One region of the Pseudomonas sp. GW822-FHT01E03 genome, then DNA from elsewhere that is predicted to be linked to it. Evidence: predicted binding sites of a transcription regulator. Region 1 holds the regulator's gene; each other region holds the start of a gene.
What was found. The regulator sigma-54, encoded in region 1, starts transcription at its own class of promoters, with help from an activator protein. The targets are predictions, from matches to a motif close to ANTGGCATNNANNTTGCTNT.
Positions count from the first base shown of each region.

Region 1 (5,427 bases):
TGACGCCGACAGCCTCGCCATGGGCATTGCCTTGCAGGATGTACCGGAAGGGTTGGTCATCGCTTTGGTGCTGGCCGGGGCAGGGATGTCCCGGGGCAAGGCGTTCCTGATCGGTGCGGCGTCAGGTTTGGTAGAACCGGTGTTCGCACTGCTATGCGCGTGGCTGGTAAGCCTGGCCGAACTGCTGCTGCCTTTGGGATTGGCGCTGGCGGCGGGGGCGATGCTGCTGGTGGTGACCCACGAAGTCATTCCCGAGTCGCGCCGCAATGGTCATGACAAGCTTGCCAGCCTCGGGCTGCTGATGGGGTTTTGTTTGATGATGGTGATGGATACGGCCCTCGCTTGATTTGTGCTGAGGGGCTTTTGTGGTTGTATTACTCGCCTTCGTCGAAGAAGTTGTTGATCAACGCCACCAGCGCATCCAGCGCTTCCTGTTCCTGCTCGCCTTCTGTGCTCAAGTGGATCGTGGTGCCTTTGCCGGCGGCCAGCATCATCATCGCCATGATACTTTTGCCATCGACCATGGACTGTGGTGTACGTCCGGCCCTGATCTGGCACGGGAACTGACCTGCTACCCCAACGAATTTTGCAGAAGCGCGAGCGTGCAGACCCAGTTTATTGATGATTTCGATTTCCAGAGCAGGCATCGCGATGTGAATCCTTTAGCTGAGGTCGCGGTGGCGGACCTGGACGTTCTTCAGGGATTGTTGCAGCGTTTGCCCCAGACGCTCGGTCAGGTAGACGGAACGGTGATGTCCGCCAGTGCAGCCAATGGCAATGGTGACGTAGGCGCGGTTGCTGGCGGCAAAGCGAGGCAGCCACTTTAGCAGGTATGTGGAAATGTCCTGGAACATCTCTTCGACATCCGGCTGGGCCGCCAGGTATTCGGCAACCGGTTGATCGAGCCCGGACTGTTCGCGCAACTCCGGTTTCCAGTAAGGGTTGGGCAGGCAGCGCACATCGAACACCAGGTCGGCGTCCACCGGCATGCCGCGCTTGAAGCCGAAGGATTCCACCAGGAACGCAGTCCCCGGCTCCGGCTGATTCAACAGACGCAGTTTGATGGCATCGCGCAGTTGATAGAGGTTCAGGCTGGTGGTGTTGATCTTGAGATCGGCGAGGTCGGCAATCGGCCCGAGCAGGACGCTCTCGACGCTGATGGCTTCGGCCAGCGAGCGGTTGGCGTTGGTCAGGGGGTGACGTCGGCGGGTTTCCGAGAAACGCTTGAGCAGGGTTTCTTCGTCGGCGTCCAGGTACAGCACATCGCACTGGATGTGGCGGGCACGGACTTCCTCGAGCAGGTCGGGGAAGCGTGACAGGTGGCTGGGAAGGTTGCGCGCGTCAATGGAAACGGCGACCAGCGGCTGCAACATCTCGGTATGAACCAGGGCGCGTTCGGCCAGCTCCGGCAGCAGACCGGCTGGCAGGTTGTCGATGCAGTAGTAGCCGCTGTCCTCAAGAACGTCGAGGGCGGTACTTTTACCTGAGCCGGAACGGCCACTGACGATGATCAAGCGCATGATTACTGACCGTTTTGCTCGTCAAGGACAACCTGATACAGGGCTTCGTTGCTTGCAGCACTACGCAGCTTTTCGCGAACTTCCTTGCGGTCGAGCATGCTGGCGATCTGTCGCAGCAGCTCAAGGTGCGCATCGGTGGCGGCTTCCGGGACCAACAGCACGAACAGCAGGTCAACCGGCGCGCCGTCGATGGCGTCGAAATCGATAGGGGCGTCCAGGTGCATCAATGCACTGATGGGCGAAACACAGCCCTTGAGACGGCAATGTGGAATAGCGATGCCATTGCCAAACCCGGTGGAGCCGAGTTTTTCACGGGCGATCAGCGCCTCGAAGACATCTTGCATCTCCAGGGCCGGCACTTCGCGGGCGATAAGATTGGCAATTTGTTCGAGGGCTTTCTTTTTACTGCCTCCCGGCACGTTCACCAAGGAACGGCCGGGGGTCAGGATACTTTCAAGTCGGATCATGGGTTGGGAGTGTTAACGACCGGTTGCGCCCTGGAGGAGGCTCTGGGTCTTTTCCTTATGCTTTTTGAGTTGTTTATCCAGCTTGTCGGTGAGTGCGTCGATCGCGGCATACATATCGGTATGTTCCGCGTTGGCGACCACTTCATTCCCGGGAATATGCAGCGTGGCTTCGATTTTCTGCTTCAGTTTTTCGACGGTCATCGTGACCTGCACATTAGTGATCTTGTCGAAATGTCGCTCCAATCGTTCGAGTTTTTCGCCGATGTAGGTGCGAAGAGGTTCGGTCACTTCCAGTTGGTGTCCACTGATGTTGACTTGCATACAGCTTCTCCTTCGTTGCCAGTGCATAAAGCGGCAGATCAGATGATCTACCACTGGAACGCTGTGGTGTGGCCCTACATCAACCGCTTGCGTTCGCTCGAAGGCGCGATCCCGAGGGATTCGCGGTACTTGGCGACGGTGCGGCGAGCCACCTGAATGCCTTGTGCCTCCAGTAAACCAGCGATCTTGCTGTCACTCAACGGCTTTTTCTGATTTTCCGCTGCAACCAGTTTTTTGATGATCGCCCGGATCGCCGTGGACGAGCATTCGCCGCCTTCGGAGGTGCTTACGTGACTGGAAAAAAAGTACTTCAGTTCATAAATGCCCCGGGGGGTGTGCATGAACTTCTGGGTGGTCACCCGTGAAATCGTCGATTCATGCATGCCGACCGCTTCGGCGATGTCATGCAGGACCAGCGGCTTCATGGCTTCGTCGCCGTACTCCAGAAAGCCGCGCTGATGCTCGACGATCTGGGTGGCAACCTTCATCAGGGTTTCATTGCGGCTTTGCAGGCTCTTGATGAACCAGCGGGCCTCCTGCAACTGATTGCGCATGAAGGTATTGTCGGCGCTGGTGTCGGCGCGGCGCACGAAACCGGCGTACTGGGCATTGACCCGCAGCCGTGGCACCGACTCCTGATTGAGCTCCACCAGCCAGCGCTCGTTGTCCTTGCGCACGATGACGTCAGGAACGACGTACTCGGCTTCGGTGGACTCGATCTGCGAGCCCGGGCGCGGGTTGAGGCTCTGGACTAGCTCGATGACCTGGCGCAGCTCATCTTCCTTGAGCTTCATGCGACGCATCAACTGGCTGTAGTCGCGGCTGCCAAGCAGGTCGATGTAATCGGTGACCAGGCGCTTGGCCTCGGCCAGCCAAGGGGTCTTGGCAGGCAGCTGGCGCAATTGCAGCAGCAGGCATTCGCCCAGGTTGCGGGCGCCGATGCCGGCGGGCTCGAATTGCTGGATGCGGTGCAGGACGGCTTCGATTTCGTCCAGTTCGATGTCCAGTTCCGGGTCGAACGCTTCGAGGATTTCCTCGAGGGTTTCGTCCAGGTAGCCCTGATTGTTGATGCAGTCGATCAGGGTTACGGCGATCAGGCGATCGGTGTCGGACATCGGGGCCAGGTTCAGTTGCCACAGCAAGTGGCTCTGCAGGCTTTCGCCGGCCGAGGTGCGGGTGGTGAAGTCCCACTCGTCATCATCATTGCTGGGCAGGCTGCTGGCGCTGGTCTGGTAAACGTCTTCCCACGCGGTGTCGACGGGGAGTTCGTTGGGGATACGCTCGTTCCAGTCACCCTCATCGAGGTTATCAACCGTCGGGGCGCTCTCCTGGTAGGAGGGCTCCTGGATGTCGGTGTTGGGCTTTTGTTCGGCGTTGTCGGCCAGGGGGTCGGAATTGTCGAAGTCGTCGCCTTCTTCCTGGCGTTCGAGCATCGGATTGGACTCCAGGGCCTCCTGGATTTCCTGTTGCAGGTCCAGGGTCGACAATTGGAGCAGGCGGATGGCCTGTTGCAGCTGCGGTGTCATCGTCAGCTGCTGGCCCATTCTCAAGACTAGCGATGGTTTCATGGCAGGGGCTTAACACCTTATTCGCCGGCGCACATGCGCCATCCACTACAGGGCGCCGGGGCGCCAAACTTAAGCAAATTATATGCCTGAAACTAAAGGGTTTGCCTAGAGCGCTGTAACAATAAAAAACTATAAAGCTGTGTTGCAGCGCTGCCCTTGTCGAGGGCTGACCACGCTTGTCGGCACGGAAGCGCTGGTGAGTGGCTGGTCAGGTGCCCGGGCAAGCTGCCTGGGCACGGCTCAGCGCTTACAGGCGGAACTCATGGCCCAGATACACTTCCTTGACCAGGTCGTTGGCCAGGATGGTCTCTGCGTCGCCTTCGGCAATCAGTTGGCCGTCATTGACGATATAGGCGGTTTCACAGATATCCAGGGTTTCACGAACGTTGTGGTCCGTGATCAGCACGCCAATGCCCTTGGCCTTGAGGTGGTGAATGATCTGCTTGATGTCGCCGACCGAAATCGGGTCCACGCCGGCGAAGGGCTCGTCGAGGAGGATGAATTTCGGGTTGGTGGCCAGGGCGCGGGCGATTTCCACGCGACGGCGCTCACCACCGGACAGGCTCATGCCCAGGTTGTCGCGGATGTGGCTGATGTGGAATTCCTGCAGCAGGCTTTCCAGCTCCTTGCGACGACCGGCCTTGTCGAGTTCCTTGCGGGTCTCGAGGATGGCCATGATGTTGTCGGCCACCGACAGTTTGCGGAAGATCGATGCTTCCTGCGGCAAGTAGCCGATACCGGCCTTTGCGCGGCCGTGCATCGGTTGGTGGCTGACGTCCAGGTCATCGATCAGGACACGGCCCTGATCGGCTTGCACCAGGCCGACGATCATGTAGAAGCAGGTGGTCTTGCCAGCGCCGTTCGGGCCAAGCAGGCCGACGATCTGGCCGCTGTCGATGGACAGGCTGACGTCACGCACGACCTGGCGGCTCTTGTAGCTCTTGGCCAGATGCTGAGCTTTCAGAGTTGCCATTACTGGGCCTTTTTCTCGTCGGTTTTCTTCTTCGGCTGGATCACCATGTCGATACGCGGACGCGCCTCGGTGACTTTGCTGCCTGTGGCGCGACCGGCGCTGGCGAGTTTCTTGTCCGTGTCGTAGACAATTTTCTCGCCTTGGGTGACGTTGTTGTCCTTGTCGACAACTTTGGCCTTGTCGATCAGTACGACGCGATTTTGCGAAGCGTGATACTGGATCGTCACGCCCCAACCCTGGACAGGCTTGGTATCGCCAGCCGTTTGCAATTGCTCGAAGTACGCCAGGTTGCCCACCGAGGTCACTACGTCAATGTCGCCAGCCGGGGTGCGGGTGATGGTAACGGTGTTGCCTGTCACCTTCATCGAGCCTTGGGTGATGATCACGTCACCCTTATAGGTAGCAATACCTTGCTTGTCGTCCAGCTGGGCATCGTCGGCCTGAATACGGATAGGCTGCTGTTGGTCTTCCGGCAGAGCCCAGGCGCTCACGCTTCCCAGTGCTGCGCCCAGACTGAGCAAAATCGGGAGGGTTTTAACGAGCCTCATACTGTCCTCTTACGTTCGATAGCAGGTGTA
Region 1 covers NZ_JBXAOQ010000012.1:47,267-52,693, forward strand. The annotation lists gene AC1RP7_RS22740 (ZIP family metal transporter) at 1-346, shown strand, start outside; gene AC1RP7_RS22745 (HPr family phosphocarrier protein) at 375-647, opposite strand; gene rapZ (RNase adapter RapZ) at 663-1,520, opposite strand; gene ptsN (PTS IIA-like nitrogen regulatory protein PtsN) at 1,523-1,987, opposite strand; gene hpf (ribosome hibernation-promoting factor, HPF/YfiA family) at 2,000-2,308, opposite strand; gene AC1RP7_RS22765 (RNA polymerase factor sigma-54) at 2,383-3,876, opposite strand; gene lptB (LPS export ABC transporter ATP-binding protein) at 4,124-4,849, opposite strand; gene lptA (lipopolysaccharide transport periplasmic protein LptA) at 4,849-5,397, opposite strand; gene lptC (LPS export ABC transporter periplasmic protein LptC) at 5,384-5,427, opposite strand, start outside.

Region 2 (5,427 bases), on a different contig from region 1:
ACATCGAGATGCCGGAGATGGACGGGTACACCCTGACGGCGGAGATCCGCAACGACCCGCGCATGCAAAAGCTTCATATCATCCTGCATACTTCGTTGTCGGGGGTATTCAATCAGGCGATGGTCAAGAAGGTCGGTGCCGATGACTTCCTGGCCAAGTTCCGTCCTGATGACCTGGCATCCCGGGTAGTCGACCGGATCAAAGCAGCAGATATCAGCTAGGGGTTCGCACCCCTGGCAGTCAACACGATTTAAGAGGCGGCATCATTGTCTACGGGTAATTTGGATTTCGAACAGTTCCGGGTATTTCTGGAAAAAGCCTGTGGCATTTTGCTCGGTGAAAACAAGCAGTACCTGGTCTCCAGCCGTCTCAACAAACTGATGGAACAGCAAGGCATCAAGTCTTTGGGGGAACTGGTTCAGCGCATGCAGACCCAGCCGCGCAGCGGTTTGCGCGAGCAGGTGGTGGATGCCATGACCACTAACGAAACCCTGTGGTTTCGTGACACCTACCCGTTTGAAGTCTTGAAGAACAAGGTACTGCCCGAAGCGATCAAGGCCAGTCCCGGTCAGCGCCTGCGCATCTGGTCGGCAGCATGCTCGTCGGGCCAGGAGCCGTATTCGTTGTCGATGTCCATCGACGAGTTCGAGCGGGTCAACATGGGCCAGTTGAGGATGGGCGTACAGATTGTTGCCACCGACCTGTCCGGTACCATGCTGAACAACTGCAAGACCGGCGAGTACGACAGCCTGGCCATCGGGCGCGGCCTGTCGCCTGAGCGCTTGCAGCGTTATTTCGACCCGAAAGGGGCGGGGCGCTGGGCGATCAAGGCGCCGATCAAGAGCCGGGTGGAATTCCGTTCCTTCAACCTGCTGGACAGCTACGCGAGCCTCGGCAAGTTCGACATCGTGTTTTGCCGCAATGTGTTGATCTACTTCTCCGCCGAGGTGAAGAAGGACATCCTGCTGCGTATCCACAGCACATTGAAGCCAGGCGGTTACCTGTTTCTCGGTGCTTCCGAAGCGTTGAACGGTTTGCCGGATCATTACCAGATGGTCCAGTGCAGCCCGGGGATCATTTACCAGGCGAAGTGAATTTGCCGGCGTCATCGAAAACGGGAGTCCTTATAGGCTCCCGTTTTTTGTGTGCTGATTTCTTGCAAACGCTGCTGACCCCTGTGGGAGCGAGCTTGCTCGCGATAGCGTCCTGACAGTCGAGTTCAACTTTCCCTGACACACCGCAATCGCGAGCAAGCTCGCTCCCACAGGGGCGGCGGTGTTCTGAAAAGGGTGAGGAGGCGGCAGAAAAGCGGCATCCGGCGGAAAACCGTTGCCGCTTTTCTGGCATTGCCATGTTGCCATGGCCTGCAAGGCCCCGGTTTCCGGGGGTTTTTGAATTGGCATGGGGCTTGCTAAGTTGATTCTACGAAAAATCAGGTCACCCGAAGGTTTCCCGACATGAGCATCAGCTTCGATAAAGCGCTCGGTATCCACGAACAAGCCCTGGGCTTCCGAGCCCAGCGTGCCGAAGTCCTGGCCAACAACATCGCCAACGCCGATACCCCGAACTACAAGGCTCGGGACCTGGACTTCTCGAAAGTGCTTGCCGAGCAGAACGAGAAAACCAAAAGCGGCACTTTCGCCTTGAACATGACCAACAGCCGTCATATCGAGGCTGAAGGCCTGGGCAATGGCGACGAGTCGTTGCTGTATCGCACGCCGATGCAACCGTCGATTGACCAGAACACCGTGGACGCCCAGCTGGAGCAGTCGAACTACGCGGAAAACGCGATCGGCTTCCAGGCCAGCTTCACCCTGCTCAACAGCAAATTCAAAGGGCTGGTGTCAGCTCTGCGCGGAGAGTAAGCCATGTCTCTATCCAGTGTTTTCAACATTGCCGGTAGCGGCATGAGTGCGCAGACCACGCGTTTGAACACCGTCGCTTCGAACATCGCCAACGCCGAAACGGTCTCGTCGAGCATCGACCAGACCTACCGTGCGCGTCACCCGGTATTCGCCACCATGTTCCAGGGCGGGCAGAGCGGCGGCAGCGATTCGCTGTTCCAGAGCCAGGACGCCGCCGGTCAGGGTGTTCAGGTGCTGGGTGTGGTCGAAGACCAGAGCAATCTTGACGCGCGCTACGAGCCGAACCATCCGGCGGCCGATGCCAAGGGTTACGTCTATTACCCGAACGTCAACGTGGTGGAGGAAATGGCCGACATGATTTCCGCGAGCCGTTCGTTCCAGACCAACGCCGAAATGATGAACACCGCCAAAACCATGATGCAGAAGGTCCTGACCCTCGGTCAGTGATAAGGGGCGACTCAGATGAGTGTTACCGATTCCACCAGTGGTTTGAGCCTCAACGATATCCTGGCCAACTCCTCGATCAAGACCAGCACCACGACTGACGGCCTCGCGTCGGCAACCGGCAGCGCCACGGGCAACAAGGCCCTGGGCAAGGATGCATTCCTGAAATTGCTGGTTACTCAGTTGAAAAACCAGAACCCGCTGGAACCCCAGGACAACGGCGAATTCGTGGCCCAGCTGGCGCAATTCAGCAGCCTGGAAGGCATCACCACGCTCAACGATACGGTGACCGGCCTGGCCAGCAACTACAACTCGTCCCAAGCCTTGCAGGCATCGTCGCTGGTGGGGCGTTCGGTCATCGCTCCTGGCGACAAGGCCGTGGTCGATACCACCAAGAGCCTCAGCGGCACGGTGGTCGTTCCGTCTTCGGTGGCGTCTGCCACCCTGAAGATCACCGACGCAGCCGGCAAGACAGTGCGCACCATCGACCTCGGTTCACAGAAGGCCGGCAACGCCAGCTTCATCTGGGACGGCAAGAACGATGCGGGTGAGACCGTACCTGCAGGCACCTATACCTTCGGCGCCACGACCACGATCGATGGTCAGTCCGTTGCGTTGATCACCAACCTGCCCGCGACCGTCAACAGCGTGACCATCAGCCAGACCGGCGGTGAGTTGATGCTCAATCTGGCCGGGCTGGGCAGCGTTGCTCTGTCCAAAGTACAAACCATTGGTATGTAGAGCCGACTAACACGGCATAAAGGAGTGGATGATGTCTTTTAATATCGGCCTTAGCGGTCTCTATGCAGCCAACAAACAACTGGACGTGACCGGCAACAACATCGCCAACGTCGCGACCACCGGTTTCAAATCGTCCCGTGCAGAATTCGAAGACGTGTACTCGGCGACCCGCCTGGGTACCGGCAGCAAGACCGTCGGCAACGGCGTGCGCCTGGCCAACGTTTCCCAGCAGTTCGGCCAGGGTGACGTGAGCAACACCGGCAACGTGCTCGATATGGGTATCCAGGGCAACGGTTTCTTTGTCCTGAGCAACAACGGCTCGCTGACCTATACCCGTGCCGGTACGTTCAAGACCGACAAGGAAGGCTACGTCACCAACAGCGACGGTACTGCCCGCCTGCAAGGTTACGGTGTGGACTCCAACGGCAAGATCGTCAATGGCGTGCTGACGGACCTGCGGATCGACACGTCCAACCTGGCACCGAAGTCCACCAGCACCGTGTCGTCGACGATCAACCTGAACTCGACGTCGGCAGTGATCGACCAGACGGTTGCGGCGAACAAGTTCAACCCGTCCAAAACCGAGACTTTTACCAAATCGTTCAGTACCCCGATCTACGATACGCAGGGTAACCAGCACACCATGGATCAATACATGGTCAAGACTGGAGCGAACACGTGGGACACCTACACACTGATCGATGGCCGCAATCCGGATGGCAGTGATCCTACTGTTACCGCGCCGGTTGCTTCGACCATGTCGTTCGATTCCACCGGCAAACTGACTTCGGTCAGCACGCCAGTGACGCCACCAACCACGCCACCGACTTCGGTGATCAGCAGTGACCTGAAAATCACCAACTGGACCCCGGGCAGTGTCACCAATGGCGTCTGGACAGCCAACGGTGCCGCAGCCGATCCAGCAGGGTTGACCATCGCCATGGCCAACACTACCCAGTTCAATGCCGACACCGCGCGTTCGATTCCGGCGCAGAACGGTTACGCCACCGGCCAGATCACCAACCTGACCATCGATGGCAGCGGTGTGCTGCTGGCCAACTTCAGCAACAACCAGACCAAGCCGATCGGCCAGATTTCCCTGGCCAGCTTCACCAACGAGCAAGGCCTGCAGCCGGTAGGCGGTACCAGCTGGAAAGAAACCTACGCGTCGGGTATCCCGGGCTACGATGCGCCGGAGACCGGCACCCTGGGTTCGATCGTTTCCAACTCCCTGGAAGAGTCCAACGTCAATCTGACCAACGAATTGGTCGACCTGATCAAGGCGCAGAGCAACTACCAGGCGAACGCCAAGACCATTTCCACCCAGAGCACCATCATGCAGACCATCATTCAGATGACTTGATGCCGGTTGGCTGAACATGCTGCACAAGGAGCCCTTCGCAAGAAGGGCTTTTTTGTGCTCGCCGAAAGCCTGTAGGAGCAGCCGGTCGACGCTCCTACAGGCAGGCAAAAGAAAACCCCCGACCCGCCAGAGGCTGATCGGGGGTTTCGAGCAAGCACCTTTGGGTGCTTGCTGGCTCAGCTTATTGGCAAGCTTCGCAATCCGGCTCGTCGATGGCGCAAGCCTTTGGCACTGGAGCGGGACCTGCAGGCGCCGCCAGGACCGAGTCGTCACCGTGGTTGCCGCCGCTGGAAACCGCGTTCAGCTTGCCGGTGTTGATGGTCGACTTCTCGGTGCTGGTCGCAGCCAGGGCACGGAGGTAGTAAGTGGTTTTCAGGCCACGGTACCAGGCCATGCGGTAGGTCACGTCCAGTTTCTTGCCCGAAGCGCCAGCGATGTACAGGTTCAGCGACTGAGCCTGGTCGATCCACTTCTGACGACGGCTGGCGGCGTCAACGATCCACTTGGTGTCCACTTCGAAGGCAGTCGCGTAGAGCTCTTTGAGTTCTTGCGGGATGCGCTCGATCTGCTGCACCGAACCGTCGTAGTACTTCAGGTCGTTGATCATGACCGAGTCCCACAGACCGCGAGCCTTCAGGTCGCGAACCAGGTACGGGTTGATCACGGTGAATTCGCCCGACAGGTTCGATTTCACATACAGGTTCTGGTAGGTCGGCTCGATCGACTGCGATACGCCAGTAATGTTGGCGATGGTTGCGGTCGGTGCGATGGCCATGATGTTGGAGTTACGGATACCTTTCTGCACACGGGCGCGAACCGGTGCCCAGTCCAGGGATTCCTTCAGGTCGACATCGATGTACTTCTGGCCACGGGCTTCGATCAGGATTTGTTGCGAATCCAGCGGCAGGATGCCTTTGGACCACAGCGAACCCTGGAAGGTCTCGTAGGCGCCACGCTCATCAGCCAGGTCGCAGGAAGCCTGGATCGCGTAGTAGCTGACCGCTTCCATCGACT
Region 2 covers NZ_JBXAOQ010000004.1:499,916-505,342, forward strand. The annotation lists gene AC1RP7_RS11105 (chemotaxis protein CheV) at 1-221, shown strand, start outside; gene cheR (protein-glutamate O-methyltransferase CheR) at 267-1,094, shown strand; gene flgB (flagellar basal body rod protein FlgB) at 1,458-1,865, shown strand; gene flgC (flagellar basal body rod protein FlgC) at 1,869-2,312, shown strand; gene flgD (flagellar hook assembly protein FlgD) at 2,328-3,050, shown strand; gene flgE (flagellar hook protein FlgE) at 3,082-4,413, shown strand; gene AC1RP7_RS11135 (ribonucleoside-diphosphate reductase subunit alpha) at 4,595-5,427, opposite strand, start outside.
Region 2: a site for sigma-54 is predicted at 1,396-1,415, ahead of flgB (flagellar basal body rod protein FlgB). Genes of this name have one in related genera too.

Region 3 (5,427 bases), on a different contig from region 1:
AATCCAGCACCAGGTGTTGATCGAGCCCCAGCGCCCGTTTCAGCACATGCTGCATGCCCGGCTGGTCCCAGACATGATCCTCGCTGATTCGCTGCAATTGGTCGGCATGCCAGCGATACACCCGACAATCGCCGACATGGGCCAGGGTAAAACGCCGGCCGCGCAGGACCAGCGCACTCAGGGTGGTCAGCAGCGGTTGTCCGCCGCCATTGGCCTGTAACCAGCGGTTCTGCGCCAGCAGCAGGCGATCGAGTGCCTGTGCGGCGCTCCAGGTTTCCGGCGTGGCGTAGTAATCCAGCGCCAGGGCCTGCAGCGTCGAACGGGCAGCCAGACCGCCATCGACGCATTGGCTGACACCGTCGGCAATCGCGAACAGATAACCCTTGCTCGCGGCCAGCGCCGGAGCCGGCGTGACCAGGCGCAGGGCATCCTGGTTTTCCTCGCGAGGACCGATGGCGCTGGCTTCGGCGAAACTCAGTTGCAGGCTCATCGGGGCGTCAGACTCGCGCTGCCGTCACGGCGGCCGAACCCCAGGTGGTTCTCCAGCGACGTTTTACGCCGTGCAGACCGAACCAGGCCAGAACGCCGAGGCTGGCGAACAACCACAGTGCCAGTTGATAGCTGCCGGTGCTTTGCTTGATCGCGCCCATGCCGGCCGCGAGGGCAAAGCCACCGATACCGCCGGCCATGCCGATCAGGCCGGTCATCACGCCGATTTCCCGGCGAAAACGCTGGGGCACCAATTGGAATACCGCGCCATTGCCTGCGCCCAGACCGAGCATGGTGCAGACGAAAAGTGCCAGTGCGGCGTAGGAACTCGGCAGATTGAAGCCGACCACGGCAATGCAGATCGCCGCGACGGTGTACATCGCCAGCAGAGTCCGAATGCCGCCGAACCGGTCAGCCAGCGCGCCACCCAAGGGGCGCATCAGGCTGCCGCCGAACACGCAGGCTGCGGTGTAGTAGCCGGCGGTCACCGGGCTCAAGCCGTACTGGTCGTTGAAATAACCGGGCAGGGCACTGGCCAGACCGATGAAGCCGCCGAATGTCACGCTGTAGAAAAACATGAACCACCAGCTGTCACGATCGCCCAAGGCCTTGAAGTAGTCGGCCATGGATTTGGCTTTTGGCCGCTCGGGGGCATTGCGGGCCAGCCAGGCGAAGACGATCAGGGTCAGAATCAGCGGAATCAGGGCGAAACCGAACACGTTGCTCCAGCCAACCGCCGCCGCCAGCACCGGGGCGATCAATGCGGCGAGCACCGTGCCCGAGTTCCCCGCGCCGGCAATGCCCATGGCCTTGCCTTGATGCTGCGGCGGATACCACTGCGAGGCCAGGGGCAGGGCGACGGCGAACGAAGCGCCGGCCATGCCGAGGAACAGGCCCAGCAGCAACGCCTGCTCGTAGCTGTGGATCCCGAGTTTCCAGGCGCCGAACAGCGCGCAGATCACGATGACCTGACCGATCAGGCCGGCGGTTTTGGGCGACAGGCGATCAGCCAGCATCCCCATCACGAAGCGCAACACCGCCCCGGCCAGAATCGGCGTGGCGACCACCAGCCCTCGTTGCTGCGTCGTCAGGTGCAGGTCGGCGGCGATCTGTACTGCCAAAGGACCGAGCAGGTACCAGACCATGAAGCTCAGGTCGAAATAGAGGAAGGCTGCGAACAATGTGGGTGTATGGCCGGATTTCCAGAAGCTTGAATTCATTGCGCACCTCAGCTGTGAAGAGTCTCGAAAGGAGTCATGAGCTTGCAGGTGGGGCGCCGATACGGCCGCACCACCGGCCCCGTGCTGTGGGGCCAAAACGAAAAAACGCCGCTACCCGATCCGCCAAGGGCAAATGAGGTGAGCGACGTCTTTGTCGTAGGTGGGGCAACCGCCGTTGGTTACCTGTGGTGATTACTTAGCGAGATCTGTGCCAACACTCGAAATCGAGCGGCCATTCGCGAGCAGGCTCGCTCCCACAAGGGAATGGCGTCGAACACAAACCACCTGTGGGAGCGAGCCTGCTCGCGATGGCGCCCTTACAAGCGCCACTGGACTTCAGCCGAGCAACTCGCTCATGGCAATAATCTGCTCCGCCACTTGAATCAGCTTCTGCTGGCGGCTCATCGCCTGGCGGCGCATCAGTGTGTAGGCCTCTTCCTCGTTGCAGTCCTTCATTTTCATCAGCAGTCCCTTGGCCAGTTCAATGCGCTTGCGCTCGGCCAATTGCTGGTCGCGGGCATGCAGTTGGGCACGCAAGGCCTGATCGCTTTCGAAACGTGCCATGGCCACATCGAGAATCGGCTGCAGGCGTTGTGCGTGAATGCCTTCGACGATGTAGGCGCTGACACCGGACTTGATCGCCTGTCGCATCACATCGGGGTCGTGTTCGTCTGTGAACATCACAATCGGTCGTGGCTGGTCGCGAGTCACCAGCACCACTTGTTCCATGACATCGCGGCCCGGTGACTCGGTATCGATCAGAATCACATCCGGACGCACCGTTTCGACGCGTTCGGGCAGGTCGATGGTCAGGCCGGATTCATCGATCACTTCGAATCCGGCCTCGGTCAGGGCGGCCTTCAGGCGCCCGACTTTTTTAGCGGTGTCGTTGATCAGCAGGATACGCAGCATGTTCATGGTCTCCTGTCAGCGGCTGGCGGATCGGTGCGAGCTGTCGCTCATGGCGTGCAGTTTGAAACTGCGGGCATAACCGGCCGGGTCCGAACCGTCCCAGGTCTTGCCGTCGATCAACTGACTGCTGCGCATCTCCTTGCCCCGTGCCGCGACCCCTACAGCGCTGGCCGCTTCACGATACAAGTCTAGTTGCTGGACTTGACGGGCCACGGCGAGGTAATCCGGGTCGTCGCGCAACAAACCCCAGCGACGGAACTGGGTCATGAACCACATGCCATCGGACAGGTACGGCAGATTGACCTCGCCTTCACCGTGGAAGCGCAGGGCGTGTGGGTCTTGCCAGCGATTGCCCAGACCATCGACATAATCGCCCAGCAGGCGCGGCTCGATGCACTCCAGCGGCGAATCGAGGTATTGCGCTGCACTGAGCAATTGCGCGGTGCTGCGACGATTTTCGCTGCTTTCTTCGATGAAGCGACTGGCCTCCAGAATCGCCATCACCAACGCGCGGGCAGTGTTGGGGTATTGCTCGACGAAGGCGCGGGTGCAGGCCAGGACCTTTTCCGGATGATCGGGCCAGATGGTCTGGGTCGTGGCCAAGGTGAAGCCGAGGTCCTGTTGCACGGCGCTGGCGGACCAGGGTTCGCCGACGCAGAGCCCGTCGATGCGCCCGGCCCGCAGGTGCGCGACCATTTGCGGCGGCGGCACCACCACGCTGTCGACCTCCAGGAGCGGGTGAATGCCCTGGCTGGCGAGCCAGTAATACAGCCACATGGCGTGGGTGCCGGTTGGAAACGTCTGGGCGAAGGTGAATTTTGAGCGAGTTTGGTGCACGTGCCGTTCCAGTGCTTCAGGACTGGTCACTCCAAGCGCTTGCAAACCTCGGGACAGGTTGATGCTCTGGCCGTTCTGATTCAGGCCCATCAGCACGGCCATGTCGGTCGCGGCCACGCCACCGATGCCCAGGTGAACGGCGTAAACCAGACCGTAGAGGCTGTGGGCGGCATCGAGTTCGCCGCTGACCAGTTTGTCCCGCAGGTTGGCCCAGGACGACTGACGCTTGAGGTTCAGGGTCAAGCCATGGGGTTGGGCGAAGCCCTGGGTGGCGGCGACAACCACCGAGGCGCAGTCGCTCAGAGCCATGAAGCCGAGATTGATTTCGGTTTTTTCCGGGGCATCGCTGCCATTGACCCAGGCCAGAGGGCCGGCTGATGGTTCGTTCATCGCGTGTTCACCTTGCAAAAAAAACGTCGTCCCGAGTTCTTGCATGAGCAGGTCGGGGACGACGCCATTGTCTTTGCACACATTCGGTCGTTGGCATGGGTGCTGGTGCCCAGAGTGGTGCAAGGCATATGCCATTATCCGTTGATTTGATCACGCGCCTCGCTTGCCACCCCGTTGCCCGGCTATAATCGCCGCCTCAATTCGCCGCCAATCGAGTCAAATCCGCCCATGTACACCCTGGCCCGTCAGCTGTTGTTCAAACTCTCCCCGGAAACCTCCCACGATCTGTCCCTGGACCTGATCGGCGCGGGCGGGCGTCTTGGGCTCAACGGCTTGCTGTGCAAGGCCCCGGCGAAGACGCCGGTGAATGTCATGGGCCTGGACTTCCCGAATCCGGTGGGGCTGGCCGCCGGCCTGGACAAGAACGGCGCGGCCATCGATGGTTTCGCCCAACTGGGTTTCGGTTTTGTCGAAATCGGCACCATCACGCCGCGTCCGCAGCCGGGCAACCCGAAGCCGCGCCTGTTCCGTCTGCCGGAAGCCGAGGCGATCATCAATCGCATGGGGTTCAACAACCTCGGCGTCGATCACCTGCTGGCCCGCGTGGCGGCGGCCAAATACAAGGGCGTGCTGGGCATCAACATCGGCAAGAACTTCGATACGCCGGTCGAGCGTGCCGTGGACGACTACCTGATCTGCCTGGACAAGGTCTACGCCCACGCCAGCTATGTGACGGTCAACGTCAGCTCGCCGAACACGCCGGGCCTGCGCAGCCTGCAATTCGGTGACTCGCTCAAGCAGTTGCTGGCCGATCTGGCCGAGCGCCGCGCGGAACTGGCATTGCGTCATGGCAAACATGTACCGCTGGCGATCAAGATCGCGCCGGACATGAGCGACGAAGAAACCGCACAAGTTGCGCAAGCGCTGATCGAAACCGGGATGGATGCGGTCATTGCGACTAACACCACCCTGAGCCGTGTAGGCGTCGAAGGCATGGAGCACGGCGAAGAAGCCGGTGGTCTGTCCGGCGCGCCGGTTCGCGACAAGAGCACCCACACCGTGAAAGTGCTGGCATCGGAGCTGGGTGGTCGGCTGCCGATCATCGCTGCCGGCGGTATTACCGAAGGCAAGCACGCAGCGGAGAAAATCACCGCGGGCGCGAGCCTGGTGCAGATCTACTCGGGCTTCATCTACAAAGGCCCGGCGCTGATTCGTGAATCCGTAGACGCAATCGCAGCACTACGCTAGCGAGCTTTTGTGGCGAGGGGGCTTGCCCCCGTTCGGCTGCGAAGCAGCCGCAATTCCGGCCACTGTGTTTTACCGGTGTCACCGAGTCGATTGGTTTCGGGGCCGCTTCGCGACCCAACGGGGGCAAGCCCCCTCGCCACAAGGGTATCGTCGCTGAATGTGAAGCAGGTATAAAAAAGGGCCCCTTTAAAGGAGCCCCTGGGCCGGAGCCCGCCGTCCGGATGGGACGTGCATGGTTAATTCAGTACAAATCAGATTGTCGTGTCGGAGTGTTCTGCCCTGTAATTAGCCGACGGCGTGAAGTTCGTTGAGTCTGTGGATTCCCGCAGTG
Region 3 covers NZ_JBXAOQ010000008.1:188,009-193,435, reverse strand. The annotation lists gene AC1RP7_RS17915 (bifunctional protein-serine/threonine kinase/phosphatase) at 1-490, opposite strand, end outside; gene AC1RP7_RS17910 (nitrate/nitrite transporter) at 498-1,709, opposite strand; gene AC1RP7_RS17905 (ANTAR domain-containing response regulator) at 2,046-2,621, opposite strand; gene AC1RP7_RS17900 (CmpA/NrtA family ABC transporter substrate-binding protein) at 2,637-3,848, opposite strand; gene AC1RP7_RS17895 (quinone-dependent dihydroorotate dehydrogenase) at 4,077-5,096, shown strand; gene rmf (ribosome modulation factor) at 5,382-5,427, opposite strand, start outside.
Region 3: a site for sigma-54 is predicted at 3,965-3,984, ahead of AC1RP7_RS17900 (CmpA/NrtA family ABC transporter substrate-binding protein). Genes of this name have one in related genera too.

Region 4 (5,427 bases), on a different contig from region 1:
ATCGAATGCAGGGCACCCTGCTCCAGCGCCTCGCGCAGGGGCTTGCCGCGAGCGAGCACGTGTTCCTGACCGACGTACTCGTCCAGATTGGCCGCACGCAGGCGGGCGGCCAATGGCTGGGCGATGGGGGTGCTGCGAAACAGATCCATGGCTTACGTTTAAAACCTCGGGTTACTTAATGCCTGCGGGCCAAAACGCTGACCCTGTGGGAGCGAGCTTGCTCGCGATTACGGCATCACATTCAACATTTATGTCGACTGACCCAACGCTATCGCGAGCAAGCTCGCTCCCACAGGTTTTGCATCAGCCGATTATTCCTGGATCACATCCGCACCCTTGGGGATGTCGAACTTGAACTTGGACGCAGGGATCGGCTCGTTCGCCTTCACCCCGGTGAACAGGATATTGGTGCGCTGGCCGACGCTGTCGATCAGTTGCATATCATTGACCAGGCCATTGCGGAACGACAGGCGCAGGCTGTCGAACAGGGTGTCCTTGGTTTTCGGCTTCAGGGTGAAGTCAATCACGCCGCCGGCTTCCTTGGCACTGATGTCGAAGCTCTGGCTGATCTTGGACACGTCACCGGACAACAGCAAGGCCGGGGTCTGGGTCAGGCGCTGGTCGAGGTTCTTGATGGTGGCCTGTTCCAGATCCGGGTCCCACAAGGTGACTTTCTTGCCATCGGAGATCATGGTCTGTTCGGCCGGCGCATCGGTGTGCCAGTAGAACAGGCCCGGACGCTGCAGGGACATCTCGCCGGCGGTTTCCTGCAATTGGGTGCCTGTGCCATCAAGGGTCAGTTGCGAGAAACGTGCGGTCAGGGTCTGGGATTTTTCCAGCAGTTGGGTCAGGCGCGCCACGTCCTTGTCATCGGCGTTAGCCTGGAGCGTGGTCAAGGCCAGTACCGGCAGCAACAGCATGCGGATCAGACGCATGGGAGTCCTCATAACATTCGTGGGAGTGCGGGCGGTGCCAAAGGCACCCCCCCTTTCATACTCGGGTCAGTCGCGCACCGGCCCCGGGGCCAGGACTTCACGCGAACCGTTGGTGTTCATGGACGTCACGACCCCGGCCATTTCCATGGCTTCGATCATGCGCGCAGCGCGGTTGTAGCCGATCTTCAGCTTACGCTGAACCGCAGAAATGGAGGCACGACGGCTTTCCAGCACGAACTGGACCGCTTCGTCGTACAGCGCGTCGGCCTCGGGATCGTCACCGTCGCCGCCACCGCTGCTGCCTTCAAAGCCGCTGCCCGCTTCTTCGACGCCATTGAGGATGTCGTCGTTGTATTCCGGCGCACCCCGCAGCTTCCAGGCTTCCACCACGCGGTGAACCTCATCGTCGGACACGAAAGCACCGTGAACACGAATCGGCAGGCTGGTACCCGGCGGCATGTAGAGCATGTCACCGTGGCCCAGCAGTTGTTCGGCGCCGCCCTGGTCGATGATGGTCCGCGAGTCGATCTTGCTCGATACCTGGAACGCCATGCGGGTCGGGATGTTGGCCTTGATCAGACCGGTGATCACATCCACCGACGGACGCTGGGTCGCAAGGATCAAGTGGATACCGGCCGCACGAGCCTTTTGCGCGATACGGGCGATCAGTTCTTCAACCTTCTTGCCGACGATCATCATCATGTCGGCGAATTCGTCGACTACGACCACGATGGTCGGCAGCTTCTGCAGCAGTGGCGCTTCGTCGTGGATGCTTTCACGCTTGTACAGCGGATCGCTCAACGGCTCGCCGGCGTCCTGGGCTTCCTTGACCTTGGCGTTGAAGCCCGACAGGTTTCGCACGCCCATCTTGGCCATCAACTTGTAGCGTCGCTCCATCTCGGCAACGCTCCAGCGCAGGGCGTTGGCGGCGTCTTTCATGTCGGTGACAACCGGGCACAGCAGGTGCGGAATGCCTTCGTAGATCGACAGTTCCAGCATTTTCGGGTCGATCATGATCAGCTTGGCGTCTTCCGGGCCAGACTTGAACAGGATCGACAGGATCATCGCGTTCACACCCACCGACTTACCGGAACCGGTGGTACCGGCCACCAGCAAGTGCGGCATTTTCGCAAGGTCGGTGATGACCGGCTTGCCGCCGATGTCATGGCCCAGGGCCAGGGTGACCGGGGATTTGAAGTTGTCGTATTCCGGAGTCGACAACACCTCGGAGAAACGCACGATCTGCCGATCTTCGTTGGGAATCTCGATACCGACCGTGGTCTTGCCCGGAATCACTTCCACCACGCGCACGCTGGTCACGGCCAGGGAACGGGCCAGGTCTTTGGCCAGGTTGGAGATTCGGCTGACTTTTACCCCGGCCGCCGGCTGGATTTCGTAACGGGTGATCACCGGGCCCGGGTGGATCGAATCCACTGCGACTTCAACGCCGAATTCCTTGAGCTTGATTTCCAGCAAGTGGCCGACCGCAGCCAGGGATTCAGGCGAGTAATTGAGCTGTTTCTTTTCCGCCGGATCGAGAATCGAAATCGGCGGCAAGGTGCCTTCCACGGCGCTGTCGACGAACAGCGGCGCCTGCTTTTCTTTCTCGACGCGTTTGCTCGGTGCGGCGGGCTTTGGCGGCGCGGGCGCAATCACCGGCGGCACCTGCTTCTCGCGCTCGGACATGTGCTTGCTCAGGGCTTGCTCACGTTCGATCAGGCGTTCCTTGACCTTGGCCTGCTCGCGTTTGTCGGTGACCGTCGGCGCAACCACTTCATCCATACGGTCGTCGACTTCACGCAACTGGGCAACCAGCTGTTTGCGCTCGGTACGGGCCGCCCACCAGCGATTGGCGGCGCCCTGGAACAGCTCGAACAGGTCGAGGGTGATCTTGCCGGTGATGTCCATCACCTTGAACCACGACAGGTCGGTAAACACAGTCAGGCCGAACAGGAACAACGCAATGAACAACAGCGTGCTGCCCTGGATATTCAGGGCGTTCCTGGCCAGTTCGCCGAGGCTTTCCCCCAGCGCACCGCCCGCACCGGCCGGCAGACCGGTCGCGGCATGGAAATGGATATGGGCCAGAGCGGCGCCCGACAGCACCAGGAACACCAGGCCGATCAGGCGCCAGGAGAACAGCCACCCGCTCCACTGCCACGGTTCGTGACGCTGGCGGAAGATCTGGTACGCCTTGATCGCCAGCAGCAACGGGAAGATGTAGGCGAAGTAACCCAGCACCATGAACAGGATATCGGCGCTGTAGGAGCCCGCTGGCCCGCCGAAGTTCTGCACGTCGTCGATCTTGCTGTTATGGCTCCAGCCCGGATCATCCTTGCCATAGGTCAACAAGGCCATCATCAGGAACAGGCACAAGGCACCGATGGCGATCAGCGCACCTTCCTTGAGTCGGTAGTGCAAGTGCTGGCGCCAGAGCGGCACGACGGCTGGTTTGGGTGCTGCGGTGGATTTCTTCAAAACGCTTCTTTTCCTGCGCCAATGGCGCGTCCATCTGGTGAATGTCTATAAAAACCGCGAAAAAACTGCCCAATCCAGGCAGGTAATAAAGTTAACACGTGTAACCGGGACTACTTTTAACACTGCACCCCTGTTTCTATAAACACGGCGCACACTGAATATATGTAACACGCAGGGCATTGTACGGGTTTGTACGCACGACGCCATGCTTGAGACCCTTGGATGCAGCATAGTCAACAGCACATGACATGCCATTCAATTTGAGCATGCATTCTCTTTGGTGACAAAGGCTTATGAGGTGTTTTTTATGAGCGAAGCGAAGCATTCCCGCCTGATTATCCTGGGCTCCGGCCCTGCCGGTTACAGCGCGGCAGTTTATGCCGCCCGCGCCAACCTCAAGCCGGTCGTCATTACCGGCATCCAGGCAGGTGGCCAGCTCACCACCACCGTCGAAGTGGATAACTGGCCAGGCGACGTTGAAGGCCTGACCGGACCGGTGCTGATGGATCGCATGCAAAAACACGCCGAACGCTTTGCCACCGAGATCGTTTACGACCACATCCATACCGCCAAGTTGCAACAACGACCGTTCGAGCTGATCGGCGATGGCGGCACCTACACCTGCGACGCCTTGATCATTGCCACCGGCGCCTCCGCGCAATACCTGGGCCTGCCGTCGGAAGAAGCGTTCGCCGGCAAAGGAGTTTCGGCGTGCGCGACCTGTGATGGATTTTTCTATCGCAATCAAGTGGTTGCTGTGGTCGGCGGCGGCAACACGGCGGTCGAGGAAGCCTTGTACCTGTCGAACATCGCCAAAGAAGTGCACCTGATCCATCGGCGCGACAAACTGCGCTCGGAAAAAATCCTCCAGGACAAACTCTTTGAAAAGGCCGCCAACGGCAATGTTCGCCTGCACTGGAACCAAAACCTGGACGAAGTGCTCGGCGATGCCAGCGGCGTGACCGGTGCCCGCCTGCGGGACAGTCACACGGGTGAAACCCGGGAGCTGTCGCTGGCCGGGGTGTTTATCGCCATCGGCCATAAACCCAACACCGACCTGTTCACAGGCCAGCTGGAAATGCGCGACGGGTATCTGCTGGTCAAGGGTGGCAGCGAAGGCGATGCCACCGCTACGGCGATTGCAGGTGTGTTTGCCGCCGGTGACGTGGCCGACCACGTTTATCGCCAGGCCGTTACATCTGCCGGTGCCGGTTGCATGGCGGCGCTGGACGCTGAAAAATACCTGGACGACATTCCAACCGTTTGAAGGCAAACTTTATGGCGGGCCAACACCCGCCACTGCCCTCCCCTTCTGCAAGCCCGGATGCCATGCTGACTTGGTTACAACGCAATACCTTGCATTTCCCTCCACTGGAAAAGGCCATGCGCGACCCCAACGGGCTGCTGGCTGCCGGTGGTGATCTGTCCGCCGACCGGCTGATCTCGGCTTATCGCCACGGCTGCTTCCCTTGGTTTTCCGAGGGCCAGCCAATCCTCTGGTGGTCTCCGGACCCGCGTACGGTGCTGTTTCCCGACGAATTGCACGTCTCGCGCAGCCTGAACAAACTGCTACGCCAACAACGCTATCAAGTGACCTTTGACCAGGACTTCGCCGCCGTCATCCGCGCCTGTGCCGCGCCCCGGGATTACGCCGACGGCACCTGGATCACCGAGGCCATGCAGGACGCCTACATCGAACTGCACAGGCGTGGCCACGCGCACTCGGTGGAAGTGTGGGACGGGGACGAACTGGTGGGCGGACTCTACGGCCTGGCAATGGGCCAGCTGTTTTTCGGTGAGTCCATGTTCAGCCTCGCTGACAACGCCTCGAAATTCGGCTTTGCCACACTGGTGCGGCATCTGAAAGACTCGGGTTTTGTACTGATCGATTGCCAGATGCCCACCGATCACCTGCACAGTCTCGGAGCCCGGGCGATACCCCGCCATGAATTTGCCAACTATCTGGCCAGGCATCTGGACCAGCCCAATCGCGCTAGCTGGGTTTGCTGAGCGA
Region 4 covers NZ_JBXAOQ010000005.1:394,877-400,303, reverse strand. The annotation lists gene AC1RP7_RS13045 (replication-associated recombination protein A) at 1-149, opposite strand, end outside; gene lolA (outer membrane lipoprotein periplasmic chaperone LolA) at 312-935, opposite strand; gene AC1RP7_RS13035 (DNA translocase FtsK) at 1,002-3,413, opposite strand; gene trxB (thioredoxin-disulfide reductase) at 3,721-4,680, shown strand; gene aat (leucyl/phenylalanyl-tRNA--protein transferase) at 4,743-5,423, shown strand.
Region 4: a site for sigma-54 is predicted at 3,650-3,669, ahead of AC1RP7_RS13035 (DNA translocase FtsK). Genes of this name have one in related genera too.